3 regions of the Desulfitobacterium chlororespirans DSM 11544 genome follow, and region 3 is predicted to be linked to each of the others. Evidence: riboswitches for the same ligand, from Rfam matches in the RefSeq annotation. Region 3 holds a riboswitch; each other region holds the start of a gene.
What was found. Region 3 has a riboswitch for cyclic di-AMP ahead of eam (glutamate 2,3-aminomutase). Riboswitches for the same ligand answer to the same signal wherever they lie in the genome.

Region 1 (9,914 bases), on a different contig from region 3:
GTTTCAAGAGTAACAAAGTTTTTCACCAGAGCTGCCGACAACAAATCTGAGTCCAAGGGATGTGAACCTTGGGCTTTTTGCATTTCAAAGAACAGTGTCGCCTATATATTCTTTGATTAATGAAGTTTGATTTCTGCGCACGCAAACACCATGCAAGATTTATTGTTAAAAAATTTGGAATATTTAAATAATTGATTGACGTACCTCTTCCTTCGTATTAAGATTAATTCAGACCGATAAAACTATGACCAGATATTTAAATAGCTCTGCCCAAAACAAATGCCAAAGTACCACAAAAATAAAAGCATATAAGGTGATGAGGGCCCAGGAGTCCAATGCCGAGGGGTAAGTATGGTTCGAAATTGTGACCAGATATTAATTTAACTCCTAAAAATCTTGAGGGAGGTGAGGAATTATCGGACTAATCTATAGATAGCCCTGCCATCAAGGAAGGGGTATAGACAGGGTTTGGGAGGAAAGTATTGAGAAGAAAAGAGGTTAGAACATGAGCAATGAGGTAGGTTTGAGGAGAGCAGAGTCGGGTTCTTACCATTTCCTGATTCGACGCGTCCATTCTCTCTTAGGGCTATTGCCCATCGGTATCTTCCTGACATTTCATTTGTTTTTAAATCTCTCGGCTCGTTTGGGACCGGGGCAATACGACAAAGTCATCCAGACCATGCAGAGTGTTCCGGGAATTTTTCTGATTGAGATGATCATTATCTTTGTTCCGATTATTTTTCATGCTGTTTATGGCAGCTGGGTGGTTTACACCGGTCAAAGCAATATCCTGCGTTATCAATATCCTCGGAACTGGTTTTATATTATCCAGCGGATCTCCGGTATCTATACCGTGATTTTCGTGGCTGTTCATGTTTTTGCCCTTCGCTTTGGGGAAGCCAGTTTTGCCGGGATGCAAAGCGCGGTTGCTAATCCCTGGGGGCTTATTTTTTATGCGATCGGGGTTGTCCTGGCCATTTTCCACTTCACCAACGGCCTCTGGGCTTTTGCCATAACCTGGGGAATCACCGTAGGCCCCCGGGCACAGCAGATCTGGACTTATGCATGCCTGGCGGTCTTTGTTCTCCTGACGGCTATTGGACTTTATGATCTGACCGCTTTTATGTAAAAGAAAAGTTTCCTATGATCGATTCCCATAATGAATAAAGGTGAGAGGTGAAGAGGATGAGTAAGGTAATCGTGGTAGGCGGAGGACTGGCGGGTCTGATGGCTGCCATTAAGATAGCGGAGGAAGGAACACCGGTGGATTTATTCTCCTTAGTACCGGTGAAACGCTCCCATTCCGTATGTGCTCAGGGAGGAATCAACGGGGCGGTCAACACAAAAGGGGAAGGAGATTCACCTTGGGAGCATTTTGATGATTCGGTCTATGGAGGGGATTTTCTCGCCAACCAGCCTCCTGTGAAGGCCATGTGCGATGCCGCGCCGGGCGTTATCCATCTCATGGATCGTATGGGAGTTATGTTTAACCGGACACCGGAAGGGTTTTTGGATTTCCGGCGTTTCGGCGGGACCAAGCATCACCGTACAGCCTTTGCCGGAGCCACCACAGGCCAGCAGCTTCTCTATGCCCTGGATGAGCAGGTCCGCCGTTTTGAAGCGGCCGGCTTAGTCAGGAAATACGAAGGATGGGAGATGCTCTCTGCTGTTATTGATGAGGGAGTCTGCAAGGGAATTGTCGCCCAAAACCTTTATGATATGGAGATCCAAAGCTTTCCCGGCGACGCCGTCATAGTAGCTGCCGGAGGGTGCGGCATGATTTTTGGCAAGAGCACCAATTCCACCATTAATACAGGCTCCGTGGCCTCGGCTCTCTACCAGCAAGGGGTTAAATACGCCAATGGTGAGTTTATCCAGATTCATCCTACGGCCATTCCGGGGGAAGATAAGCTGCGGCTCATGTCCGAGTCGGCCCGTGGCGAAGGCGGGCGGGTCTGGACCTATAAAGAAGGTAAGCCCTGGTATTTCCTGGAGGAGATGTATCCGGCCTACGGGAACCTGGTCCCCCGGGATATTGCCACCCGGGCCATCTACCATGTGGTCTTTGATCTGGGTCTGGGAGTCAACGGTGAGAACATGGTTTATCTGGATCTTTCCCATAAAGATCCTCATGAACTTCAGATCAAATTGGGGGGAATTCTTGAGATCTATGAGAAATTCGTGGGGGATGACCCCAAAAAGGTTCCCATGCGGATTTTCCCGGCGGTTCACTATTCCATGGGCGGAATGTGGGTGGATTATGATCAAATGACCAATATCCCCGGTCTGTTTGCCGCCGGGGAATGTGAATATCAATACCATGGGGCCAATCGCTTAGGAGCCAATTCCCTGCTTTCGGCTATTTATGGCGGTATGATCGCCGGCCCTAAGTCCCTGGAGTACATTAAGAAAAATAAATCGGCAACCTCCAGCGGGCAGGAAGAAGCCTTTGTTCGTGAACGGAAGACTCAGGAGGAGCTCTGGAACAGTATTCTCACCATGAAAGGTGAGGAGAATCCCTACCATATTTATCAAGAGCTGGGTGATGTTATGACTCAAAATGTCACCGTCATCCGCTATAATGACAAACTGGCCGGGACGGACCAGAAAATCCAGGAGCTTATGCAGCGTTGGCAGAGGATCCGGCTCATTGATGATGTCCAGTGGAGCAATCAGACGGCACTTTTTATCCGGCAGCTTTGGAATATGCTGGAGCTGGCCCGTGTCATTACCTTGGGGGCCCTTAACCGCAATGAAAGCCGGGGAGCCCATTATAAGCCTGACTATCCGGAGCGGGATGATGCGAACTGGCTGAAGACCACCATTGCCACCTACACACCGGAGGGCCCGCGATTCAGCTATGAAGCGGTGGATGTATCACTGATTACGCCCAGACCGCGGCGCTATGATGTAGAGAAATAGGGGGGATAGCCATGTCAGGGCAGAAGATTGTCCGTTTAAAAATCCGTCGCCAAAATGCTCCGGACCAACCTGTTTTTTGGGAAGAGTTTGCGGTGGATTATAGTCCCAAGATGAATATCATTTCCTGCTTGATGGAGATTCAAAAAGATCCCGTCAATGCTCAAGGCCAAAAGACCAATCCGGTGGTCTGGGAATGCAACTGTCTTGAAGAAGTCTGTGGTGCCTGCACCATGAATATCAACGGTCAGGCCAGACAGGCCTGCTCGGCCTTAGTGGATCAATTGGAGCAGCCCATTGTCCTGGAGCCTCTCCGGAAATTCCCCATCCTCCGGGATCTTATGGTGGATCGAACTATTATGTTCGAGAATTTAAAGAGGGTTCACGCCTGGATTGATATCGACGGAACCTACGATCTGGGTCCTGGGCCCCGCATGGCTGAAGTGGATCGAGTATGGGCGTATGAGCTTTCCAAGTGCATGACCTGTGGGTGCTGCATGGAATCCTGCCCCCAAGTCAATTCCCGTTCCCGATTCATCGGACCGGCCGCGATTTCCCAGGCCCGCCTCTTTAACACCCACCCCTCGGGGGCTATGCATAAGCATATTCGCCTATCCGCCCTTATGGGTGATGGAGGGATCACCGACTGCGGCAACGCCCAAAATTGCGTACGGGCCTGCCCCAAGGAGATTCCTTTGACCACCAGTCTTGCCGATATGAACAAAGAGGTCAATAAATTTGCCTTGAAGCGATGGCTGAATACTTAAAAAAGTCAAGATGCAAGAAAATTTTTTATTGCAATCTGACAACTTAGATGTTAACATAAAGTTGTAACAACTTATAACAAAATAAGAGTTGTCAGATTGCAAGCTGTTTGCAATCAAGGCTGAATTTCCCAAAAAGGAAAACGGGGGAACCATCATGGGGGTTAATTATTGTCAGGGAGAGCAAACTCCTGGCAATGACGGAAAGGTATCATTCCGAACCCGGCAGCTAACCTCGTAAGCGTGTGAACCGTTTTAGTGTTTTTTATGCTAAATCAATAGTTAATGTTATGCGCTGCTTCTTCTTGGGCCTGTTCAGGCCCTTTTTCTATGCCTTTTTGCGGATTTCAGTCGAGAAAAAGGAGGACGTTTGAATGAAAAAGTTACCAATGCTCAGAACTTTACTGGTGGGGATGCTGGCCTTTAGTGTCTTTGCCTTGGGAGGGTGCGGCTCTTCCGAGACCAACGGTGACGGGATGAGTACATTGGCAAAGGCTAAGGAGAAAGGAACCGTCACCGTTGGTTTTGCTAATGAAAAGCCCTATGCATATAAAACTGCCGACGGGGAGCTCACCGGTGAAGCTGTGGAAATTGCCCGGGCCGTCTTAAAAGAGCTGGGGATTAATGAAATGCAGGGGGAGCTTACGGAATTCGCCTCTTTAATTCCCGGCCTTCAGGCCAAACGTTTTGATATGGTTACCGCCGGAATGTTTATCACCCCCGACCGGGCCGAGCAGGTATCCTTTGCCAATCCCGAATACAGCATCGGGGAAGCCATTGCCGTCAAGAAAGGTAACCCTCTCGACCTGCATAGCTATGAAGATATCGCCAAGCACGGGACGGCTAAAGTCGCTGTACCTGGGGGAGCCATTGAGTATGACTACCTTGTAGCCAGTGGTGTCCCCAAAGATAGAATCGTGACCGTTCCGGATATGCCGGCAGCTTTGGCAGCCCTGCAGGCCGGGCGGGCAGATGTGATTACCGCTACCGGCCCTTCGATTCAGGCTACTTTGGATACGGCCAATGACCCTAACTTGGAGCGGGTCATGGATTTCACTCAGCCGGTGATTGACGGCGAAAGTGTCAGAGGTTATGGGGCAACTGCCTTCCGCCATGAAGACAGTGATTTCCGGGAGGCTTTCAATGCCGAATTGCAGAAGCTGAAAGAATCCGGTGACCTTCTCAAGATCCTTGAATCCTTCGGCTTTACAGAGCAAGAGCTTCCGGGGGACATAACTGTACAAGACATTATTAAGTAGGAAGTGATGACCTTTGGCTATCTTAGACCTCTTGCCGACCCTGTTAAAAGGGTTGGAAATAACCCTCATCATCACTCTTCTGGCAACCCTCCTTGCTTTGGTGCTGGCTTTCCTGGCCGGGTTCGGCCGCTTGTCCAAATATCCGCCCATCTGCTTTCTGACGGCAGTCTATGTGGAAACCTTCCGGGGAACCTCCCTGCTTGTTCAGCTTTTTTGGATCTATTTTGCCCTGCCTCTTTTAGGCATCAGCTTGCCTCCCCTGGCCGCCGGAGTCCTGACTCTGGGTTTCAACTGCGGGGCCTATGGTTCCGAGGTGGTGCGCAGTGCTATTCTGGCTGTTCCCAAAGGGCAGACGGAAGCCGGGGTTGCCTTGAACTTCAGCCCCTGGCAGCGCATGCGGCGCATTATCCTGCCCCAGGCCTTTGTCATGATGCTGCCGGGGTTTGGCAATCTGCAGATTGAGCTGCTGAAAAGCACCTCCCTGGTCTCTTTAATCACCCTGGCCGATTTGACCTATCAGGCCTCCGTGCTTAATGCTTCCACTATGGAGACGACTTTAATTTACAGCTTGCTGCTTGTGATCTACTTCCTGATTGCCTGGCCCTTAACACGGGGGATCCGCTGGATAGAAAACAGGCTGACTGTAGGGAGGTACTAAGATGTGGAATTGGGATTTTGCCATTAAAATCTTCCCGGAGATATTTGCAGCACTAAAGATTACTGTGATCGCTACTTTTGCCGGATTCTTTCTGGCCTTGTTTTTAGGGATGTTCCTCACCATCGGCAGCCGCTCTTCCCTGAAGCCTGTCGCTTACAGCTCAAAAGGCTTTGTGGAGTTTATCCGCAGCACACCTTTGCTGGTTCAGCTCTATTTTATTTTCTATGTACTGCCCCAAGCCGGGTTGTCTTTAAGTCCCCTCACTGCCGGGATTATGGGTTTAGGGATTCATTACAGCACCTATCTCTCCGAAGTCTATCGCTCGGGAATCGAAGCGATACCCCAGGGACAATGGGAAGCAGCGAAAGCTCTCAATTTCAGCCCCTGGCAAGTATGGGCCAAGATCATCATTCCTCAAGCGGTGCCGCCGGTCATACCGGTGATGGGTAACTATTTGATCACCATGTTTAAAGAAACCCCTCTTCTTTCGGCCATTACCTTGGTGGAAATTTTACAGACAGCCAAGATTATCGGCTCCCACTCCTTCCGTTATCTGGAGGGGTTCACGATTGTAGGGCTTTTGTTCTTATTGTTGAGTTATCCCTGCTCGGTGATGATTCGCCGTTTGGAAATGAGGATGACGAAAAGCGTTCGCTAAGGAGGAATAGGATGAGTGCTCAATTGAAACTATTAAAAACTACACCGGATGAAACGAAAAATAAGCAGACCGTAGCCGGGAAAAAAGTAAAACAACCTGTAGTGCACTACGAAAAAATCGCCAAAGCTTATGGAGACTTGCAGGTCTTAAAAGGGATTGACCTGGATATTGCGCCGGGAGAGAAAGTGGCCTTAATCGGACCCAGCGGCTCAGGAAAAACCACGATGGCCAGGCTGCTCATGACCTTGGAAGAACCTACTTCCGGAGCCATCCAAGTGGATGGTGAGTCTTTGTGGCAGCAAAAGGTCAAAGGAAAAATGGTTAAAGCCAATGAAAAGCATCTTCATAAAATTCGCAACAAGATCGGTATGGTCTTTCAGCATTTCAATCTTTTTCCCCATATGACCATTTTAGGCAATGTGACAGCCGCTCCCATCCATGTGCTGGGGATGACCAAGGATGATGCTGAGGCGCAGGCCATTGCTATGCTGGAGAAAGTGGGCCTGGGTGATAAGCTTCATGGCTACCCCGCCCAACTGTCCGGTGGGCAGAAACAACGGGTGGCTATCGCCAGGGCTCTGGTCATGCGCCCCAAAATTATGCTCTTTGATGAACCTACCTCTGCTTTGGACCCTGAGCTGGTGGGTGAAGTGCTGGAAGTCATCAAGGAGATTGCCCAGGAAGGGGAGATGGCTATGCTCCTCATCACCCACGAGATGGATTTTGCCAAGGATGTGGCGGACCGGGTGGTCTTCTTTGATGAAGGGCACATTATCGAGGAAGGACCGCCCCGGGAAATCTTCCATAACCCCCAGAGTCCCCGCCTGCAAAACTTTTTAAGCCGCTTCCGGGGAAGATGAATCACCGGGAAAGGTAAATCACTGGAGGAAGTAAATCGGCGAGAAAAGTAAATTGATGAATCAAAAAACCAGGTCTATATTGTATGTATTGACCCCCAAAAGTTAGACCCAAAAATCTAACGATTGGGGGTCAATACAAATATAGACCTGGTCTTTGCATGCTTACAAAGCAGACACTATCTTGCGCCGGTAATCGCCGCGATGATTTTTTCCGGATCATCCACTACGCTTACTGAAGGGCTGACCACAAAGTCTGCGATGGTAATTTTATCTCCTAATAATTTATCTGCAACATCGACAGCCACATATTCCGGAATATCGGCACTGGGGCCCGTCATCTCCAACTCAGAAAAATAGGGCAGCACGATCAATTTTCTTTCACTGAGTGCTTCACTGCCGCCGAAGGTAATCGGAACTTTCATCTTCACAACCTGATCATCTTCCACCACTTGCATAGAGATATGAATGGTTTTTCCCGAAGTAATATCCTTTTGAATTTCTCCGACGAAGCACTGCTTGGTTTCACCCGCAACCTGCACAGAGATTTTAGCTTTTTGGGAACGGCCCTGCAGGGCTTTGTTAAGCCTCTTCTCATCGAATTTCACACTGATGGAGTCCATACTTTTGCCGTAGATTACCCCCGGCACAAAACCTTTGCTTCGGACTTCCTTGGGTTTTTCTTTCCTTTCGACAGCCTGAATTGCAGTTTCGCTCATTTGTTTGACCCTCCATTCTTGTACTCTGCGCCGTCCGCAGAGTCGTTTGCTACATGGTCAGAAAGTATAAACTTGCAAATATATACTTTCTAAGCATAAGGGCAACCAGCGACTTCGCCTCACTCGCGATCACACGTTTAAGGCAAACAAGTGGGAAGACAGTGTCTTCGGACGAAGCCGGATTTTCTTGATTGGCCCTAATACTATTAACTCTATAGTTTTACTAGGGGGAAGTCAAAGCCCGGCAGTCCCCGCAATTTAAGGGTAAAGCCACTTACAACTCAAAAGGTAAAGAAAAGTTGTCTTTTCATCCGAATGCTCCTTTAGCCGGAAACAACCCAGGATGATTCGAAAATTCTTTGAGGAATACCTTTATCAAGGAATAATGCCAAGCCTCTTCTCCATAAGTTTTTTAAAGGGCGGATAACATCGGCCCAAGGCATGGGAAGGGAGAAGAGCCATGAGGAGAATGAGAAGGGATGGGCTCAACTATCGCAGACGATGGAATAGAGGTTGGATGGTAGCAGCGATGTTCGCGCTGGTGCTTATTGTGACTGGCAGCTTAGTATGGAAGTATAACCAAAAGGACGAAGAAATCTGGAGTTGGACCATCGGCAATCAGGTTGTGCTCATCGACGCCGGGCATGGCGGCGTTGACCCAGGGGCTGTAGGGAAGGTCAGCCTAGAAAAGGATATTACCCTGAATATTTCTAAGCATTTGCAACTCCTTGTTCAACAATCTGGGGGTAAGCCCGTCATGGTTCGGGAAGCCGATGTGGATCTGGGGACGTCTGAGGGTCTAGCTAGAAGAAAAAGAGAGGACCTGGCCCAACGAATCCAACTGGCTAAAGATTTCGAGGCCGATGTCTACTTAAGTATTCATGTGAACAGCTCCCCCAACCATTCCTTAACCGGCCCCCAGGTTTTTTACCATGAGGGTTTACCGGAGGGAAAGCTTCTGGCTGAGGCCATACAAATGGAACTCAATAAACTGACCGGAACCAAGCGGGTGGCCAAAGCCGACCAGGATTTGTTTATTCTAAAAAAGGCACAGCAAGCTGCGGTGACGGTGGAAGTCGGCTTCCTGTCCAATCCCCAGGAAGAGCAAAAATTAAATGAAACAGACTACCAACATCAACTGAGCATAGCTATCTACCAAGGTCTCTCCGAATATTGCCGTAAACTGCAAAAGGAGGGAATCCCCATCGTGGATGTGAACTAAGGCGAATGAACGACATTAATCCGGGCTTTGCATAGTTCCAAATAAATAGTCCTCGGGGCCATCCCGAGGACTATTTATTTGAGGACTATTCTAATTAATGTAATTATTTTATTTAATGTATAATGTAGCAATTGGGTAAAGCTTGTTGTATTGAGGATAAATCATAGTTACCAAGCGTTGTAGAGCTAATCTCAAGAAGAGTCAAATTTGTCAGTTGTTCTAAAGACTTTAAGTCATTTAGGGTACCCTGATAGTTAAGACTTCTCAATTTTGGCAGCTCTCTTAAAGGCGACAGATCATTAATCTGGTCAGAATAAATGGCAAGAGAGGCCAGGCCGGTTAAGTTTTCTATTCCGGATAAATCTTCACAGCCTTTGCCGATAAGCAGTTTCGAAATATTTTTAACATCACTGTTATAAATCTCTGCTGTTGGCTTATAGGTAAGCTCCCGGACTGCCTTTTCCAAAACGGGATCCTTAAAGGTTAGGGCTGTGTTATCAACGGAAGTATCTTCTGATCCAGGTTCCGGAGGCATATTGCCGATATTGATGGCTGTCTTTACACCGGTGGCCTTGTCTTCCAAAGAAATAAGAATCGTTTTATCCGAATCATATATATTATAGGTTATCTTGAAATCCCTGTCTGATGGCTTTAAATCGATCATTGAATTGACAGATGAGCTTGCATGCAACTCCGAAGCAGGAATTTTTGGCGTTATATCTTTACCTTCTTTATTAAGTATTCGGTATTGCAAATAAGTAGTGATATTAGGGGATAATTTACCAGTGGGTAAAAAAGATATTTGAGCGATGTCAAGATCCTCATCAGTGTTGTTTTCAGTGTCGCTTGCTTCATACC
Region 2 (9,914 bases), on a different contig from region 3:
TAGCTTTAAGGAACAATTCACTTCCGCCGCCAATCAAGTGGAAGCCTCCGGCTGGGCGTTGCTTGTATGGCAACCGGCCTGGTGCAGGTTAGAGATACTTACCATCGAGAAGCATCAAAACCTATACCAGGCCGGCGGAATCCCCATCCTGGTCATCGACTCCTGGGAACATGCTTATTATCTTGATTATCAAAACCGGCGCAGCGACTATGTCAACAACTGGTGGCATATCGTCAATTGGTATGGGGTGGAAAGACGTCTTGAGCATGCCATGCAATTGCTGTTCCCTATGGCTTTAATCCCTTGAACTCCCTTGCCTTGTCAACAGAATCACTGTGGTGATGATCAAAGCAAATCCGACCATATCGATCCAGACAAAGGCTGTGCCCAACCAAAAAGCGGAGAACAAAGCGGCTGACACGGGCTCTACGCTGGCGATCATGCTGGCCTTTACCGGCCCGATATCACTGACCCCCTGCAAATACAGGGTAAAGGACACCACCGTTCCGATCACAATGATCGCCAGCATCCCCCAAAACACCTGCCAATCCAGGGAGACGGGAATCTGCCAGGGCCGGATAAACACAAGCAAAATCGACCCGCCCATCAACATACCACAGCCCGTAACGACGATGCTCCCCCATCTGTTAATAATTTTCCCTGGAATTATGGTGTACAGCATCAATCCCAAAGCGGCCATCAGGCCCCAGAAAAGGCCTTGGGTCGATATGACCAGGTTGCTGACATTGCCATGGGTGGCCAATAAAAAGGTGCCGGTTACAGCTAAAACAATCGCCACCCCTTCTGTCTTCGTGGGCAGCCGCCTGTCCATTCCGCAAACGAAAATCATAATCAATAAGGGTCCCAAGTACTGCAGCACCGTTGCCGTTCCCGCATTGCTGTGAGATATGGCCAATAAATAGGTATATTGACAGGCGATCAGCCCAAATATACTAAAAACAATGAGGGTCCAGCGGTCCTTTTTATTGCTGAACAACCCGACCATTTGCTCCCTGTATTTAAATAAAACCAAACAAAATAAGAGCAGTCCCGCCGTAAGCATCCGTACTACGGTAACCCAATGAGGGTCGATGCCCTTCACCGAAAAAAGGTATTGTCCGCAGGCACCGGAAAAACCCCAGCTAATCCCGCCGATAAGCGTCAGTATCGTCCCTCTGACAGCTTTTGTCCTGATACCTTGAGCCTTTTCTTCACGCTTTTCAACTATAAGTTCATTCATTATTCTCTTTCAAGTACTTGCTTCCAATCGGGTACTTGCCTTTGCCCTTCACTTTTTAATAATCCGGCTCGTTCAACCTATAAACTTCACAAAACACTGCCGGGAGCGGGGACCATCAAATTCACAAAAATAAATCCCTTGCCAGCGGCCTAAAAGCAGCCGGCCATCCTTAACGATGACGGTCTGAGAGCTCCCTATAAGGCTGGCCTTCAAATGGGCTGCCGAATTCCCTTCCCCATGCCTATCCTGAGCCATATCCCAAGGGCAGAGCTCATCCAGCCGCCTCAGAAGATCACGGCAAACATCGGGATCGGCATTCTCATTAATCGTGATTCCCGCCGTGGTATGAGGGCAATAAATCACTGCCACCCCATCCTTGAACTGGAAATTTTGCAAAAAACCTTCTATTAAAGAAGTAATATCAATCCATTGATTCCTTTTTTGAGTCTGTAGGTTCAGGGTATGGACCATGTTCTTCTCTCCCCCCTTCCCGTCTCACCACCCGGGTCATTTCCCGTTGATGCTTTTCGCAATAGATTTTCCAGGCGAATTTTTCAGACCGGTTTAAACAATAGCGGGCCATGCGCTCGTTAACAGCCTTTTGACAAATACTGCAGCGAATATCTCCATACTTGGGTCTGTACTGCATTCTTTCCCGGCGCTGACGGGCCGCATACTCATTGCGCAGGCCCAGATCGGTCAGATTGATTTTTTCTATCCTCTCCACAATCTCAAGGATCTCCTCATCACTGAGCACCGCAGGCTGATTCTGGGCCAGTTGCAGGATTGAAGCCGGCAGATCTATATCATAAAAGACCACACCCGAAAAAACTTTCAGATTGCAACTCCGGTTAAAGGTCACATAGGAAAACACGGGAATAGTTTTATCAAGCCCCGCCAGCTCCTGCAGCACCTGAACCCGGACCTGGTTCTCCATGATCGGATTGGGGAAGGTCTTCACCCTCCAGGTAATCGCCTGATACCACTTGGGTTCCTTTTCTTCCCCTACGATCAGTCCCGATAAATTATTGGCTTCTAAAAGAAAAATTCCATAAGGAGAGATCAGAACATGATCAATCTGGTGGAAGCGGCCCTTGGTTCCTAACAGGAGATTGCTCAGCCGGCGAAAGCATCTTGGTAAGTGGGCAAGCCCCACTTCAAGCTTATATTCCCCTATTTCATGTTTGCGTTGTTTCTTGCTCCGCAAGGAGCCTCTTTCCTTTGCCCAGTTATAAGTATAATAATTGGTTCTATATTTCTTCCTTTGCCAAACCTCCTGAGCCGCTTCCGGTTCAGGAGATATTTTTTTTGTTGCTTTTTTTCGATTCCAAAAGAACAAAGCTATCCCCCTAGTCATCAATTGCTCCATTATTGGCTTACAGCATGCCACTATTTTACCATATTCCAAGGTGAATAACTAACTTCTGAATCCTTTCACCCCAAAATATGTAATGAATTTCCACGTATTTCATAAAGTATTAATGAAGGAACTTTAGAACTTGATGTCGAATCAGAATAAAAATACGTGCATTTATAATAAAAGCCTAATCTGGGGTATCCTAGAGCGGGGGACTAAATTTCTGGGGTGAATCGCACTTCCTGTGCGTAGGGCTTACACTTTCGCCCGAATCCGTCAACTAACCCCGTAGGCTAAGAAAGGTGTCTGAGCATGCATTTTAAGGAAAGCTTGTCTCAATTCAAGACTTCTGCGTCCGATCAAGTTCAAAAAATTGCAAAAAACATTTCTTGGAAATCGCCTCGTGTTCTTGGTTCTTTGACAGTTACCCTTGTCCTGACCGGCAGCTTAGGATTTTATTTTCTAACGACGACCACTGCGGCGGCTGTGATGATCAACGGCCAGCAAGTGGGCTATGTGGAAAACTCCCTTAGCGGACAAACCCTTGTGGATACATACCTCCAGGAAAAAGGGGAGCCCTATGGTGTCGTTGCCAAGACACGGGACCAGATCAACTATGAAAGTGTCCGCATCAAAAACAGCGCTTATAAAGAGTCTGAAATCAAGGAAGAAAACTTAGCCGACTCTTTGAGCTATTATCTGGAAGGCTACAAAGTTCTGGCCAATGGAACCCCCATAGCTTATTTACCCAGTAAAGAAGACGCGGACAAATTACTTAAAGAATACGAAGAGTACTATTCCAAATCCAGCGATGAAAACAAGATCACTTCCGTCAGCTTCTTAGAAGAAGTAACCATTGAAAAGGTTTCCATTCAGCCCAGCCAAATGACCTCCCTGGAGCTGGCTTATGAACAGCTCATCGAAGGCCAGGTTACCACAAAAGAATATACTGTAGAGGAAAAAGACTCCTGGTGGTTGATCGCCCGCAAAAATAATATGTTGACCGCCGAAGTTTTGGCCGGGAATTCCGGGGCAACTGAAGACACTGTGATCAAACCGGGAGATGTGCTCAAACTTGTCACTGTTGAACCTTATCTGACTGTCGTAAGCCAAGGTACATATTCCGGACAGGAGATCATTCCTTATGACGTAGTCACTAAAACTGATTATAAACTTAACCCGGGCCAAACTAAAGTTGTCACTAAAGGCAGTAACGGTTCCAAAATTGTAACCTATTCTTATGAGCAGAGAAACGGTGTCGAGGTAGCCAAAAAAGTTCTCGATGAGAAGATTGTCGAGAAACCCGTTGATGAAGTCGTCTCTAAAGGTCCCAGCAAGCAAACAGTCAATGTAGCCTCTGCCACCTCGCGGGGCAGTGCCAACGGTTCTTCCCTTGTCGATCGGGCTCTCAGCTTTCAAGGTGCGAAATATGTTTTCGGAGGTACCAGTACCAGTGGTTTTGATTGCTCCGGCTTTACCAAGTACATCTATTCCGGGTCCGGGATCTCCCTTCCCCGAACCTCCTATGATCAATTCAATTCAGGTTCATCTGTGAGCAAAGATAATTTACAAGCGGGAGATCTGGTCTTCTTCAGCACCTATGCTTCCGGAGCCTCTCATGTAGGTATCTACATCGGTAACGGCAAGTTTGTTCACGCCTCCAATCCCGGAAGTGGGGTTAAGGTTTCCGGAGTAAGCGACAGCTTTTATGGCCCCCGCTATTTGGGAGCACGCCGTTACTAGTTGCCTGACCATTAAGATTTCTTAAAGCCAGGGGCTGTTCCGAGAGGACAAGCTCCTGGCTTAATTAATAGGGCTCTCCGGCCCCTCAGGCAGCACCACAGAAAAAAACACCTTCCCGTGATTTAAAGAAGGTGTGATCTCCTGAAAAATATCTCTAGTGAGGCTTTTTAGTAAAATAGAACATTCCGCCCACTGCCATAACCACTATAAAAAGGATTAGATAGTAGAGAACCGCCCAGCGGTGAGCATAAACAGCAGCGATGACCATAAAGACGCAGGCACAGATCGCCAGAGTAGGCATAATAAACCGTTTAAAGGCGCTTAAGGATTGCTCCTTTTTCATCATCATCATAAAGATGGGGATATACATAGCGTACAGTGTGACAATGGGGAGCTCCGAGCTGTCAAAGCTAAAGGGGCCAAACCAGGGAGCCGAGCCATGAATGGGTACCAAGTTTGCGCCAAAGAAATAGAGCAGCCACCCTGCCGTAAATAACAGTCCCATGATGGCGGAGTTGGTCGGCATATTGGTGTTGGCATCAATATTCTTATAGATATGGGGCTGAGGACCAAGATTTCTGGCGGCCAGGGAGTAAAATCCCCGGGTACATCCCAGCATTAATCCATTAAGGGTTCCTAAGCAGGAGATGACCACAAACACAAAGAGTACGGACCCGCCAAGATTAGAGAAGACTGTAGAAAAGGCAATCTTGGCTCCGGTTTCTCCCCCTTCCATGATCACGCTGTTTTCCACGGCACCGGCAAGCCCGGTGTAGTATAAAATATAAATTAGAGCGACAAACATCGTGCCAAAGGTTAAGGCACGAGGAAGATTCTTTTTGGCATCTCTTAATTCCGCATTAATACTGGTGGCAATGATCCAGCCTTCATAAGCAAAAGCAGTGGCCACCACAGCGGTAAACAAAGGATTGGCGGTTGATACATCAGCGATAACGCCACTGGTAAAGTTCTTAATCAAAACACCGTTGCTTAACCCGGTAACGGTCCCCAGGACAGCCATTAAAATCAGGGGGATCAACTTAATAATCGTGGTGGAAACCTGGAATTTTCCCGCCAATTTCGGGGACAAAGCATTGAGAGCATAGCTTCCCACCAAGTAGAAGCCTGCAATAGCCATCGCTTCCGCACCTACGATATCCCACCCCAGGAGAACGCAGGTATAGCGGGCTGAGACCCAGGCCAATACGGAGGTAATGGCCGGATAATAAATTGTGGTCATAAACCAGCCCAAAATATAGGCATAGCCCCGGCCCATGGTGGCTTCAGCGTAATCCACGACCCCATTGACCTTTTCATAACGTGTCGCCATAGTAGCAAATACATAGGCACAGACAATCATGATCATGCCGCCGATCACCCAGGCCAAAATACCCAGGGGCAGATCCCCGCCGGTAGCCAGCAAGATTTTCTCCGCTTTAAAAAACACGCCGCTTCCGATAACAATTCCGATAACCATGGCAATCGCGGTGAATAAACCATACTTTTTCTGTAGCTCATAATCCATAAGCAGCACTCCTCCATAATGATGTCACAGCCACAACTTTAGCAAAAATATTGCCACAATTCAATAACAGGCGCGACTATTTTTTACTTTTTCGTCTCATCTCCCGGCATAACGGCAAAAGAAAGTTTTCTTAATCGGCGCTCTCCCCCGCCGTCTTTAGTGTCCGCCGCTTTATGAAGTGTTTCCCGGAGGGTCTGCACTAATTCATCACACTCCTGATCGCTGAGATAAAGGGCATAACTTTGAAAATCAATTCGATCCTGAATGAGGTCATAATCCTTATTCTCTAAATACTTATCGAAATCCCTTAACAAAGTCATAGCAAAAGCGTAGAAATGCAGCGAGGGATCGTTTTTCAGACGATAAACCTTTTCCACTGTCCCCCGGATTTTATATTCTGCACAAACTTCGATGATTTCATCCTCGGCCAGCTTATTAACATGGCGGTAAAGGCTGGCCGGAGGAAGGCCGGGCAGCTCCTCAGCGATCCGCTTCACCGTTTCCGTCTCATTCTCTAAAAACAGCTGCAGGATATCCATTCTTACGGGATTCAGTAAACTATTTAAAGAGTTGCTAGCCATCAAAACACCTCGCTTTAATATTGTTCTCGATAATTATCTCATTTACTATAATATTATCAGTAACGATATTAATCAAGAGAAAATTTTATAGATAAAAGAAAACACCTTATTGCCATTGCCTTCAATAAGGTGCTCTCCATCCGGATTTCATGGAGGAATGAGGAATACCGGTCGGATGAGATTAGGTGTTATGGAGCCCTAGACCCAGCTTACGATATAGTGTGTGCCCGGCGGAATAGTGCTTTCAGCTGCGTCTGTTTTGGACTCGATGATCTGCCATTGACCCGGCAGTCCCAATTCCCTGGCCGCCAACTCAAAATGGCACATGGCGATGCCCATATCCACTCTCTGAATATCAAAGCCCAGCCCTTTACCATAATCTTTTGTTCTCTGCAGATAGAAGTGAACCCTCCCCTGAGCCATAATAATTCGCCAGGGCTGTTTGTTGGAAGCCGATGGGGCAAGCCGGACCATCTCCAATGGTGTAGCATATTTATCCGCCTCCGCCTCCGTCAGGGGCCGCCTAAAATCCTGGTTAAAGAAGAGTTCCTGCCATGGTTTGCGATTCTTGGAACCCGCGGCTAACCTCATGGCGGATTCCAGCAAACTGCGTTTCTGATGGGGATAGCCGATAGGTGTTATACAAGGCATAATCTCCCCGGCCTGCAACCCGATGGCCTTGCTGAATTCATTTTTTGTATACGTTCCCCCTAACCAACAGGTGCCAAGACCTAAAGAAGTAGCATACAGGATCAGTTTTTCGAGAACATACCCGAAGTCTTCCAAATCCCGCTTTCCTTCTGGAATGGCCGCCACAATATAGGAAGAAGCACCTTTGATGACGCCATAGGTTCCGAGCTTTATATTAGCCTCTTTTTGGGCGAGCCCTCTTGCAACGAGCTCAAATCTGACTGCTCCGCCAAAGGGTCCCTGATTATCCTTAAAAGCCAAGTTAATCTTTTCTTTCAACTCAGGGTGCAGAAATTCTTCTTTATACGTTCTCACGGAAATCCGTTTCTTCATTTGTTGGATCATGGATAGATGAACTTCTTCTGCCGGCATATCAAAACCTCCACTATATCTTTTCCGTTATTTTATCTACTATATCTACTATACATCTACCATTAAAATGTATTTAGAGTTAAAATGCAAATTCAGCCGGCTTCTCCAAAAAAATTCATTCAAATTTAGGAAACCGGTAGTGGCCCGTAATCGGACTGGGCCAGGAGAGCAAACGATCCTCTTCAGAAGCCACGGGCCCCCCATTATGAAGGATAAAGGGAACGCCATCAGGCCGGCGGCGATCAGAGATAATGGCTATGTGTTCATGGGGCAGTGCAAAGGTGACAATATCTCCAGGCTGCCACTGAGCTAAGTTATCCACATCATTGGGAATGACTTCTGTGGTCAACTCCTGACCGTGCCGTTGGAAAAAGACCCTTAGATTTTGCACGCGGCGAAAATCTATATTGGCGTCCCGCCCCTCGTCAACCCTTGGATAGAGAGCGGTATTCTGGCGGATATCTTCATCGATCATGGCTTTAAGATCATATCCCGCATGGAGAAGTGCTCTCCAAATGACATCTGTACATACCCCTTCATTCTCCGGAGGATACCCTCCTGCATAATAAGCATCCCGATAACGGGGCCTCTTCCGCACTTCTTCTTTACCCCCGGCCACGATATCCTCCAGATCACTGATGCCATCCTGATCCTTGTCCACAGGGCACTCAATGGTAGGTACCTGCAAATAAAGTATGGGTTCAAGACGCCTTATTTCCGGGGCGGAGTCCTTGCTGCAGCCTGTGCATGAGAGCAACAGTGCACCGACAATTAAGGCGCTCCGATAACCGGACTTCTTGGGGAGTTTACCTCCCCTTAAGCATTGATACATATCTGCTCCCCCTATGGCTAACCAAGCATTATCCTCAATCCTTGCCTTTTGGTTCATCTCTTAAAAATTTCTACATCTTCCCTTTCAGATCCTTTTTTATACAGAAAGCATATGGCCCAATGACCATATGCTTTCTGTCAATATCATTCCATAATTAGATGCAGGAAGAATGCTAGCGGATAAAATTAGTTCTCAGCCCCTCTTCCTGAGAGGGAAATGGTATGCCGGCTCTGAGCCCGGCTTCTTTACACTTTAGAAACCAGGCCATATTTCTGCCCAAGGTTCGCATAACCTGCAAACCTTCCTCATCCTTTCTGACCTCCTCCGGTGTATTGCCGTGAACCATGTTCCAATACTTCGATGAGATAATCGGCATCTCCTTGATCGCAAAGTACTTATTGAGCTGGTCCAGGCTTGCTGTCGTTCCTGCTCTGCGGGCGGAGACCACCGCGGCGGCAGGCTTTAAGTAAAAGGCTTGTTGCCCCGAGCCGGAATCAGTGTAGAAAACCCGGTCCAAAAAGGAAGTGATCGCGCCCCCAGCCGCTGCGTAATGGACCGGGGAGCCAAACACAAAACCATCAGCTGTCTGGGCAAGGTCCAGGAATTCATTGACAGAGTCGGAAAAAACACAGCGTTGATGTTTTCGACAGTGTCCGCAGGCAATACAGCCGTTGAGAGGTTTTGTCCCCAGGTGAAAAAATTCAGTATCAATGCCCTCTTCATTCAGTGCCTTAGCCACCTCTTCCAAAGCGGTAAAGGTGCACCCATCTTTGTGAGGACTTCCGTTCACTAATATAACTTTCATGGCTTCCCTCCTGACATTTTTTCTCCATCACCATTATACATCAAAAACCCGGGCTACCTCTGCCAGTTCTTTTATAATCGGGATATGCTGGGGGCAATGCTGCTCACATTGCTGACAACGGATGCAATCCGAAGCCTTGCCAAAGTCCTGGGTTAAATTCCGGTAGTAGGTCTGCTGGGTGGACAGCCCATGGCGCTGCTGATTATTGTACAAAGAAAAATATTTCGGTATGGGGATTTGCATCGGGCAGCCTTCCACGCAGTACTCACAGGCGGTACAGGGAATCGCTATGTCATTGTTGATTATGGCGATAGCCTTTTGGATGAGCTCCTGTTCTTCCTCTTTTAAGCTGATGAAATTTTGCATATAACTGGTATTATCCATGAGCTGTTCGAGGGTGCTCATACCGCTGAGCACCATGCAGACATTGTCCAGGGAGGCTGCATAGCGGACCGCCCAGGAAGCAATGCTTTGGTCCGGGTGATAACCCTTAAAGAGTTGCTCGGCTTCTTCAGGTACAGTCGCCAAGGCCCCGCCTTTGACGGGTTCCATAACGATGACCGGTTTATGATGCTTGGTCGCGACTTCATAGCACTTGCGGGATTCGATTCCTTCATCCTCCCAGTCAATGTAATTAATCTGAAGCTGCACATACTCCATTTCCGGATGTTCGGTTAATATCCGATCCAGCAAGGCGGCCTTGTCATGATAAGAGAAGCCAATGTGTTTTACTTTACCTTCCGCTTTTAATTGCCGCATAAATTCAAAA
Region 3 (9,914 bases):
CCCGCCACTACACCCAAAGAGCAGAGGAGCACCGGAAGAACATCCCCTTTTCTCCAACAAACGTTTAACTTCGTTGGCCAATCCATAGACAAACCTTAAATTAAGGCTTCGCAATACTACTTTGCTGTAGAACCATGCGAAGCCTTTTGCTTTTCCAGTTGCAGTGAAAAAAGGTCTGTCCGAAATCAGTACGCACGTACTGGTTTCGGACAGACCCCGTTTTCTAACCCTTATTATACTGAAAGATAAAGAGCGCATTTTACTTTATATACACTCGCGGGACTCGCTTCGATATTCCACACACAATCTCATAATTTATAGTATCCAACCAATCGGCCATTTCCGTGGCATCGATCCGTTCATAACCATCCATGCCGAGTAGGGTAACCACATCCCCTACCTGAACCTCCGGTATTTTCGTGACGTCCAGCATGGTCTGATCCATACAGACTCTCCCGATCATGGTGGTTCTTCTGCCTTTAATTAAAACTTCACCCTTATTGGATAGATTCCGGCGCAGACCATCGGCATAACCAAGGGGAATCGTCGCCACGCGGGTGGGATAGGCGGTTCTGAAGGTTCTGCCATAGCTGATGGTTTCCCCTTGGGGGACCACCTTTATATGACTGATTTTGGCTTTCCAGGAAAGTACGGGCTCCAGACCTAAATCATTGCCGACATGCTGGGAGGGAGGAAGTCCATAAAGAATAATCCCCGGCCGCACCATATCCAGATGAGCCTCCGGCAACTGCAGCAGAGCTCCGCTGTTGGCCGCATGCCGGATGGGGATATGAATTCCCTGGGCTTTGATTTTATCACACATCACTAAAAATTTCCTCAGTTGCTCCCGGGCAAACCTCAGATCACTATGATCCGCCGTGGCAAAATGAGTATAAATTCCCTCTATGTAAAGACCAGGCAGCTTGGTACAGCCGAAAAGCTCTTCCCAATCCTCTTCTCTAAAGCCAATGCGCCCCATTCCTGTATCCACTTTAAGATGAATTACTGCCTTCTTGCCTTGTCTCTCTGCTTCTTTCGCTAAAAGTACTGCTTGATCTAACTGATACACCCCGCAAATAATATCTTCTTTAACAACTGTCTCTATGGATTCTTCGGGTAAAGAACCGATGAGCATAACTTTGATATCCGGATACGCTCTTTTAAGCTCCAAAGCTTCATTCAATAAGGCAACTCCGAAACGACGGGCACCTTTTTCATAAAATGCTTCTACTGCTTGTAAGGCTCCATGTCCGTATGCATCAGCTTTGACTATCGGCATGATTTCACTTTCAGTCAAGGCCTGAATCCGGTCATAATTCCTCTGCAGTGCTTGTAAATTGATTTCTGTCCAAACCGGTCTATGTTCCATGGTGCCCCTCCTTAATGATTATTTTCCAGACTTCTCCGTGCCTTGGGCAGCTGATCCGCCACCTCACCGGCTGTATATCCGCTTAAACCGAATTCACCGGTCAATTGATCCGCTGCCTTGCCATGGAGATATACCCCCAGACAGGCTGCAGCTAAAGGCTCTACCCCTTGGGCCAACCAGGCCAGGATACTCCCTGTAAGCACATCTCCCGTCCCTCCGGTCCCTAATCCTGGATTACCGGTAGGGTTAAGAAATGCCCGCCCATCCGGGGCAGCAATAATAGTAATCGCTCCTTTAAGAACAAGGATACTTTCCCATTCTACAGCCTTATTTATGGCCAGTTCAAGCCGATTGGCCTGCACTTCTTCCGTTGTGCATCCGCACAAGCGAGCCATCTCGCCGGGATGAGGAGTAAGGATTAAAGGCCCCCGGCCCTGGCGCCAACCCAGAATTCCAGGTTCCTTGGCCAAAACATTCAAAGCATCGGCATCCAGGATTACCGGAAGAGGCAGATTGCGCAGAACTTCCTCTATGACCAGCAGCAATTCAGGATCTTGCCCTAATCCCGGGCCTATGGCTAAGGCCTGGGCCTGCTCCGCCCGTTCGTAAATAACAGGCCAGGCATTGCCATTGAGGGCCTTTTCACTTTCCGCACCCCAAACCGTAGCTTCTGTCAAAGCAAGATCGATTCCTTCGGCAAGTCCACGGGGAACAACCATCTGCAATAAACCTATTCCCGAGCGCAGGGCAGCTTTGCCAGCCAACAAAGCGGCGCCGGTCATTCCTTCCGAACCTGCCACCAAAATCCCCCGGCCATGGGTCCCTTTATGTCCCTGCAGACTGCGGATAGGTAAATATTGACGCACATCCTCAGTCAATATAGATGTAGTCAGCTTTTCATCATCCAGGAAGCGTTCCGGAATGGAAATAGGATCCACGCTGACCCGACCTGCATATTCGGGTCCTATCCCTAAAAAATGACCGAGTTTGGGCAGACCAAAGGTGACCGTGGCATTAGCCATGATCGCTTTACGGTAGACTTTTCCCGTATCTGCTTCCACGCCACTGGGAATATCTACGGCGATAACAGGTGCCTGAGCACGGTTGATTTCTTCCACATACTCCTCAATTAAACTGGGCAAAGCACCGCGAAAACCCGTCCCATAAATAGCATCTATGATCACATCAGCCTGGGCAAGAGATATTCTTACCAGTCTGCGCTGTTTTTCTCCCTCAATAGTGAAGAGCTTACCCCCGGTATTTTGGTACAGCCGATAATTGAGGGCTGCATCACCTTTGAATTCTTCAGCCCTGGCGAAAGAATAGACGGTTATATCCATCCCTAAGATCAAGAGATGCCGGGCAACGGCTAAGCCATCCCCGCCATTATTGCCTTTGCCTACAAAGACCGTAGCTCTTCCCGCCGACAGTTGAATATGCCGGTCTTCAAGCATTTGACGGACTTCTTGAATCACTGCCAAAGCTGCATTTTCCATGAGCAATAAACTGGGTATACCAAAATCCCGAATCGCCCGTTCTTCCAGTTCGCGCATTTGTTGGGCACTGACCACTCTCATCGCTCCACCCCCACCTAACTTTATAGAAAACCCGGCTTCGCCGTGCTTTAAACGCATGCTCTTAAATGAGGCAAAGTCGCTGGTTGCACTTATGCTTAGAAAGTATATAGCGCAAGCTTATATTTTCTGACAGTGCTAAAAAAGTATGGCCATTCCTACAGCGTACTCTTTCTCGTGGGAAAGGCTTATGCGGATCTGGGATCCTCCCCGTCTATGCAATACTATCTCAGCCTTTTCCGTAAGGAATACAGCAGGTTCCCCTAAATCATTGCTGAGGATCTCAATATCATGCCAGGAAAGACCTCTTAGTCCTGTCCCTAAAGCTTTAAGGACCGCTTCTTTACCCGCAAAACGCGCCGCCCAGCTGGATATCGCTTTATGCTGTAAATTCTCAATTTCACGTTCCGTAAACAAACGCTCCCGAAGCTTAGGTGTTCGCTCACAAGCTTTAGCAAAGCGCTGAATTTCGACAATATCCACTCCTGGGATCATTATAAACCTCCTAAAAATCCTTACGCCCTTTCCAACATATCCTCATCTTCCATCGTGGTTAAGGGCAAATGCATGGTTACAGTCGTGCCGATATTAGGTTGACTCTCAATCTGCAAACCATACTCCTCACCATAATGACCAATTAAACGTTCATGGACATTAGCCATGCCCACTCCATTACCTGAACCAACACCGGGTTTTAACACTTCCTGGAGACGTTCCGGCTGTATTCCCACGCCATCATCCCCCACAATAATATACAGCTCCTGACCTTTTTGCTCCACTTTCACGGAGACGACTCCATTGCCGATTTTCTCCGTAATCCCATGTTTAACGGCGTTTTCCACCAGGGGCTGAACGCTTAAACGCGGGACCAAAGCATCCATGAGCTCTTCGGGAATCTCTCCTTTAAAATGAAGCTTACGCCCAAAGCGAGCTTTTTCGAGAATTAAGTAGGTCTTGACAAAGCTCATTTCCTCTCGCAAAGTAATCAAGCTTCCGTGGGATTTGAGGGCCTTGCGGAAAAATTCCGCAAGATGAATCAGCAATCGTCGTGAACGATTGGGGCTGGTACGGCTGGTGGCAATAATAGTATTGAGAACATTGAAAAAGAAATGGGGATTGATTTGAGCTTGCAAGGCATTCAGTTGTGCTTCCGCAGCCAGTTTCGCCTGGTGATCAAGCTCTGCTAATTCAATCTGAATCCCCAGGAGATCAGCCATCCCAAGAGCTAAGCGAATAAGATCCGATGAGAGCTGCCCATCCTTAGTTTCATACAGCTTCATGGTTCCCACTACTTCCCCCTGACACTTCAGAGGTACGATGACAGCCGCTGCCAGTGGACAATCGCAGACGTTTTGTCTGGGGCAATTCAGCTCTTTTTGCGTTCGCACTATCTTATAAACCCCGGATTGGATCACATCCCGGGTTGCCCGGGTAAGAATCTTATCTCCCGGATGATGCTGATCGCATCCCACACCCAAATAGGCCAGCTGCTTTTCACAATCTGTGATCGAAACAGCCGCCACTTGGCCAATCTCTTGAATGATTTTAGCGATGTACTCTGCGTTTTGTTCATTAAGCCCCCGGCGCAAGTAAGGAAGGGTCTGGTTGGCTATTTTAAAGCTGAGTTCCGCGTTTCGCTCTGTGGCCTGCCGGGCAGCTTTTTTATATTCCAGATTTAAGTGATATAAAAGAAAAAATGTATTACCGATTAAAAATAAAATTAACAGATTCATCTGGCCTGTTACTAAGACCAGCATCAACTCCACGCCGAGTATGACTATGCTTTCAAAGATCATCCATCATCCCTCATGTCCTCTAGAATTCATAGAGAATTTCGACAGATGGCTATCCACTTCCTGTATTCTAGCGAAGGATTTCCTGAAGTTTTTCTTTACCTTGTTCAGAGCCTACCGCCAGCAGGATATCTCCGTCGTCCAGGATAAACTCCGCTCCCGGAGAAAATTGCTCGATTCCCCCTCTGACCACAGCCACAACCGTTAAACCTGTCTTCTCCCTCAATTTTAAATCACTTAAAGTTTTGCCCTTGGCGCTGGAGCCTTTGGCGATTTCAATTTCGGCCACATCCATCCAACGGCTGGCCAAACGATCTGTATAGTTCACGATTTTGGTGAGATGGGCATCGATCTTCTGATCGATCTCACGTCTTTGTTCCATAAGTTTTTTCAGTTCATCAAAATAGACCTGAATTTCTGCTTTCTGGTCAAAACCCCTCATAAATTTTTCCGCCATGCTTTTGGAGACTACCGTAATCCCTACCCCTTGGCTTACCATGACTACGCCCATCGTTTGGAGGATAGCAATGGAGCGCCGGATAGTCTCCGGAGATACATTATAACGCCCCGCTAAAGTAGAGCGTCCATGAATTTTTTCCCCTTCCCGGTATTCTCCCATAACGATAGAATGAGCAATATCTATCGCAATTTCCTGATAACGTGCATTATATTCCATCGGATTCCTCTCCTTGATTCATCTTATCATTAACCTTTAATTCTGCTACTAAAATAAGCTACAAATTCTTACACAATAAATTTTACTAAGATAACCTATATACAAAATAAACATATGTACAAAATATACAATTGACTGCCACCAACCCATATGATACTATTAAGTTGTTAGTTATGCAACTTAATATGGGCTTAATTTCCCAAGGGGAAAACGGGGGAACCAATTCAGGGGTGAATCGTTTTAAACGTAGAGCATGTTTCAGCTCGAACCCGTCAGCTAACCTCGTAAGCATTGAAGCACATGAGGCGTAAACACCTGATTATGTAATATGCTTTTTCTTGGGAACCGAGAGGTTCTTTTTTGATTCTGAAGACTTATTTTATATCTGCAAATAGAGGAGGGCAATCATTATGGCAGTAGAATTTCTCCCCCCTAACCCAAGACAGGCTTCACAAGCAAGGGCTTTGGAATTAAAACAAAAAGTTCAATCCTACAACAAGCGCAAAGAAACGATTCCCTGCGGCCTTGCCTTGAGCGAAGAATTTAATGAAAACCGAGACTTTATATTGGATCAGTTGGATGCCGACCTGGAGGATTGGCAGGATTGGAAGTGGCAGCTTAAAAACCGCATTCAGGATGCTGAGAACTTGAGCACCCTGCTTCCCCTAACCCCAAAGCAAAGACATGAAATCAACGAAGTAGGCAAGGTCTATCGTTGGGCTGTTTCACCCTATTATTTAAGCCTGATCAATAAAGATGATCCTCGGGATCCCATCCGTCTGCAAAGTCTCCCTTCTGTGGAAGAAATCCTCGACGATTCCGGAGAAGTAGATCCCATGGGAGAAGAGTATACATCCCCTGCGCCTTGCATCACACGTCGTTACCCGGATCGCCTCATTATTAATGTAACCAATTTATGTGCTATGTATTGCAGGCACTGCCAACGCCGACGGAATATCGGTGAAATTGACCTCCATGAAACTCGTGCTAACCTGGAGGCCGCCTTGGATTATATACGCTCCAATCCAGAGATTCGGGATGTGCTGGTCACCGGCGGCGATGCCCTCCTTCTCAGCGATCAAATGCTGGACTGGTTATTGGGGGAATTGCATGAAATTAAGCATGTGGAGATCAAACGTATCGGCACCCGGGTTCCCGTCACTCTGCCCATGCGCATTACCGATGAGCTCTGCGCTATTCTTGAAAAATATCCACCCCTTTATATCAATACTCAATTCAATCATCCCCAAGAGGTGACTGAGGAAACCAAAAAAGCTGCTGATCGCTTAATTAAAGCGGGAGTCATCTTGGGCAACCAAGCAGTTCTTCTCAAAGGAATCAATGACCAACCAGAGATTATGAAACGCCTTAACCAAGAACTTCTTAAAATTCGCGTTCGCCCCTACTATATTTTCCACGCCAAAAATGTTAAAGGCACGAGCCACTTTATTCCCCGTATTCAGGACGGGTTAAGAATTATGGAAAGCTTACGCGGCTACACCTCCGGTTTGGCCATTCCGACCTATATTATTAATGCCCCGGGAGGCGGTGGCAAAACCCCCATCTTACCACAATACCTTATTTCCCTAAACGATGAAGAAGCAGTCATAAGAACCTGGGAAGGTAAAGTTGTGCATTATCCTAATCATTAAACTAATTTCCACCTAAGGTGAAATAATAAGTCCAAATAATTATGTTAGGAGGAATCGGTATGAATTCACAAAAACTAACCCCTGACCCAGTTTATCAAGCCATCCTCCAGACCCATACCGACAGCTTAAAGCGCTATCTCTCTTTAGCGCCTGCCCTTAGAACTCCTTCTCAACGGGATAAGAGTGACTCCTCTCCGGCGAATCCATACTATCCCCATGTTCAAAGTCACACCAAACTATTCGAGAAAGGTTAATAATCTAACCAAAGTCCAAAAACTTGTGTTGCTAAACTAGTTACGGCTAATTCCACTTCGTTAATTGAATGGGTGGTGTCAGCCGTTTTTATTTTGCACCTTTTTCCCCTGCCATGTTCCCCTTCTTTCCAGTTCCCGGTCAATGGCATTAAGGACTTCCCATTTTTTCAGACTCCACAGAGGGGCTAGCAAATCCTTTCGGGGAGCATCTCCAGTCAAGCGGTGAATAACCGTCTGTTCAGGCAGGATCTCCAGTGTATCGCAAATCAGCTGGATATACTCATCCTGAGTGAGTAAGGGAAAAGGGCTCTGCTCATAGATATCAGCCAAAGGTGTACCCTGCAACACATGCAAAAGATGCAGCTTAACTCCCTGCACATCGAGTTTGGCTAAAGTTTGTGCTGAGCTGAACATATCCTCAAGGGTTTCCCCCGGCAGCCCATAAATCATATGGGCACAGACCCGTATGTTTCTTCGGCGGAGCTTATCCAAACCCTGAAGAAAATCCTTATAAGTATGTCCTCTCCCCACCCATTCCATGGTCCGATCATGAATACTTTGCAGGCCCAGCTCCACCCAGAGATAAGTTCGCTGATTGAGCTCTTCCAAATAATCGAGCACCTCAAACGGTAAACAATCCGGACGGGTGGCAATGGACAGACCGACCACTCCCTCCTCCGCCAAAGCTTGCTCATAGACCTCCCGCAAGCGCTTCAGTGGGGCATAGGTATTGGTATAAGCCTGAAAATAAGCCAGATATTTGGCACTGGACCATTTCCGGTTCATGACCTCCTTGATTTCACAGAATTGTTCATGAATCGATTGCTCCGCCTGACCGGCAAAGTCCCCGGAACCTCTCGCGCTGCAATAAATGCAGCCTCCCGTTCCAACCCGGCCATCCCGATTAGGACAGGTAAATCCTGCATCAAGGGATACCTTGAACACTTTGTCACCAAAAACATGGCGCAAATGTTGGTTTAAAGTGAAATAACGTTTATCCCCATTTTGCCAATTAAAGTTTGATTTTTCTTCCCTACCGTAACTCAACTTGGTATTGCCTCCCATTTCCTCGGCTGAGCTGCTGATTATCCCTGGAATAGCTCCAGTTTCTCACCTGAGGGACCTCTAAAGAAAAAATTATAGCGTCCTCCTTCCATCTCACGAGGTTCTTCATCAATACATTCTACATGGTGATCCTTCAACCAGGCTACCGCCTGAAAGATATCTTTTACTCCCAGTGCCAGATGGTTGACCACGCCATCTCCGAATTTCCTTTGGTCATTGATTTCAATCAGCTCAACAACGGTTTCCCCGTGCTTCATAAAAACAAGCTCCACATCCCCGGGTTTTATCCGCTCGATGAGTTCAAAGCCAAGCACCTCAGAATAAAAGGCAACAGCCTGATCCATATCGATTGTTTTAATCCCAATATGAGCTAAACCTTGGAACAATTTCTTCTCGCTCAATTCAATACCTCCACTATTTAAACTGCCACTTATAGAGCCTTATTGGTGACGATGGGCTGCTTCCCAGTCGAGAAGCCGCACTTTATGATCAAGACCACTGGCATATCCCACCAAATCGCCCTTTTTACCTACTACCCGATGACAGGGTATGATGATGGCTATGGGATTCTTGTTATTCGCCAAACCTACGGCCCTTTGGCCTTTAGGGTTGCCAATATTTTGAGCAATCTCGCCATAACTGCGAGTTTCCCCATAGGGTATTCTGCACAGCTCTTCCCATACTTTAAGTTGAAAATCTGTTCCCCTGGGGTCCAAGGGAAGATTAAAATCTTGGCGGATACCTGAAAAATATTCTTCCAACTGCTCCATAACCTTTTGATTAGGCAGAGCACGAGGAATAACCAATGCTCCAGGCATACGCTTCCGCGCCCACGCTCTTACTTCACCTTCCTCTTTTTCCGGAGTCCCTAAACCTACCCAGCAAAGGCCTTTCTGAGAACTGGCCACGCTGATACTCCAGGTGAAATCTGCTTGCTCATATTCTCTGGCAGAGAAAGCAATTATCTCTTTTCCTAATAATACAGAGACCGGAAAATGGTAATATTCCCCTTCCAAATAGATTTCAGCCATCTCTTGATCCTGAATAAGTATCTTATGCAATTCCTCCCCAATCTCCCACCGTTCATTGGCTGAGGGACAGGCTTTCATCAAAGAAAAAATCCAGACCGCCAGCCCTCTCTGGTTGGCATCCCGGGCTTCGAGAAAAGGATACACCCTCTCCATTAAGGGGTCCACCACTTCGGGAGCATTAATGGAGAGGTTAAGCACCCCCCAAAGAACCCCTTCCTGCAAGCTTTCATCTTCCAAAAGATTAGCAAACATCCAGTTAAAGTGACCGCACTCCTTAGGGTTAGAGGCCATGATACTGCCAATCGCCTCAGCCGCATTCCAAGCATTGCCACCGGATTCTTCATTCAAAGACCAAAAATACCGGCGTACCAGTTCCACAGAAGAATCCTTCTTCTGTTTCTCATCCAAAGCGGAAGCAACCCCCAGTGCTTCTACTGCACGCCAAAAAACCAATCCATCCTTTATATAAATCCTGTTTACTAAGGTACGAATTGCTTTTT

Region 1: it holds a riboswitch for cyclic di-AMP, as region 3 does, so the genes downstream of both, ehuB (ectoine/hydroxyectoine ABC transporter substrate-binding protein EhuB) here and eam (glutamate 2,3-aminomutase) in region 3, are expected to answer to the same signal.
Region 2: it holds a riboswitch for cyclic di-AMP, as region 3 does, so the genes downstream of both, BUA14_RS19385 (C40 family peptidase) here and eam (glutamate 2,3-aminomutase) in region 3, are expected to answer to the same signal.

The regions. Positions count from the first base shown of each region.
Region 1 is NZ_FRDN01000003.1:124,824-134,737, reverse strand. Features, by position in the region: gene BUA14_RS00625 (hypothetical protein) at 1-13, shown strand, start outside; gene BUA14_RS00620 (succinate dehydrogenase cytochrome b558 subunit) at 506-1,129, shown strand; gene sdhA (succinate dehydrogenase flavoprotein subunit) at 1,186-2,922, shown strand; gene sdhB (succinate dehydrogenase iron-sulfur subunit) at 2,934-3,686, shown strand; cyclic di-AMP (ydaO/yuaA leader) riboswitch at 3,794-3,941, shown strand; gene ehuB (ectoine/hydroxyectoine ABC transporter substrate-binding protein EhuB) at 4,058-4,942, shown strand; gene ehuC (ectoine/hydroxyectoine ABC transporter permease subunit EhuC) at 4,956-5,600, shown strand; gene ehuD (ectoine/hydroxyectoine ABC transporter permease subunit EhuD) at 5,602-6,258, shown strand; gene ehuA (ectoine/hydroxyectoine ABC transporter ATP-binding protein EhuA) at 6,270-7,118, shown strand; gene BUA14_RS00585 (50S ribosomal protein L25) at 7,295-7,834, opposite strand; gene BUA14_RS00580 (N-acetylmuramoyl-L-alanine amidase) at 8,295-9,056, shown strand; gene BUA14_RS00575 (hypothetical protein) at 9,169-9,914, opposite strand, start outside.
Region 2 is NZ_FRDN01000013.1:1,046-10,959, forward strand. Features, by position in the region: gene BUA14_RS19365 (superoxide dismutase) at 1-307, shown strand, start outside; gene BUA14_RS19370 (DMT family transporter) at 296-1,240, opposite strand; gene BUA14_RS19375 (secondary thiamine-phosphate synthase enzyme YjbQ) at 1,313-1,711, opposite strand; gene BUA14_RS19380 (nuclease-related domain-containing protein) at 1,662-2,579, opposite strand; cyclic di-AMP (ydaO/yuaA leader) riboswitch at 2,772-2,907, shown strand; gene BUA14_RS19385 (C40 family peptidase) at 2,910-4,340, shown strand; gene BUA14_RS19390 (APC family permease) at 4,495-5,865, opposite strand; gene BUA14_RS19395 (helix-turn-helix domain-containing protein) at 5,949-6,446, opposite strand; gene BUA14_RS19400 (nitroreductase family protein) at 6,645-7,508, opposite strand; gene BUA14_RS19405 (DUF1287 domain-containing protein) at 7,624-8,340, opposite strand; gene BUA14_RS19410 (flavodoxin family protein) at 8,513-9,145, opposite strand; gene BUA14_RS19415 (aldo/keto reductase) at 9,179-9,914, opposite strand, start outside.
Region 3 is NZ_FRDN01000005.1:340,071-349,984, reverse strand. Features, by position in the region: gene BUA14_RS07525 (gamma carbonic anhydrase family protein) at 1-68, shown strand, start outside; gene alr (alanine racemase) at 260-1,369, opposite strand; gene BUA14_RS07515 (bifunctional ADP-dependent NAD(P)H-hydrate dehydratase/NAD(P)H-hydrate epimerase) at 1,381-2,946, opposite strand; gene BUA14_RS07505 (holo-ACP synthase) at 3,082-3,438, opposite strand; gene BUA14_RS07500 (histidine kinase) at 3,459-4,739, opposite strand; gene BUA14_RS07495 (GntR family transcriptional regulator) at 4,807-5,412, opposite strand; cyclic di-AMP (ydaO/yuaA leader) riboswitch at 5,591-5,718, shown strand; gene eam (glutamate 2,3-aminomutase) at 5,823-7,064, shown strand; gene BUA14_RS07485 (hypothetical protein) at 7,124-7,318, shown strand; gene mnmL (tRNA modification radical SAM protein MnmL/YtqA) at 7,397-8,365, opposite strand; gene BUA14_RS07475 (VOC family protein) at 8,404-8,784, opposite strand; gene BUA14_RS07470 (DVU0298 family protein) at 8,824-9,914, opposite strand, start outside.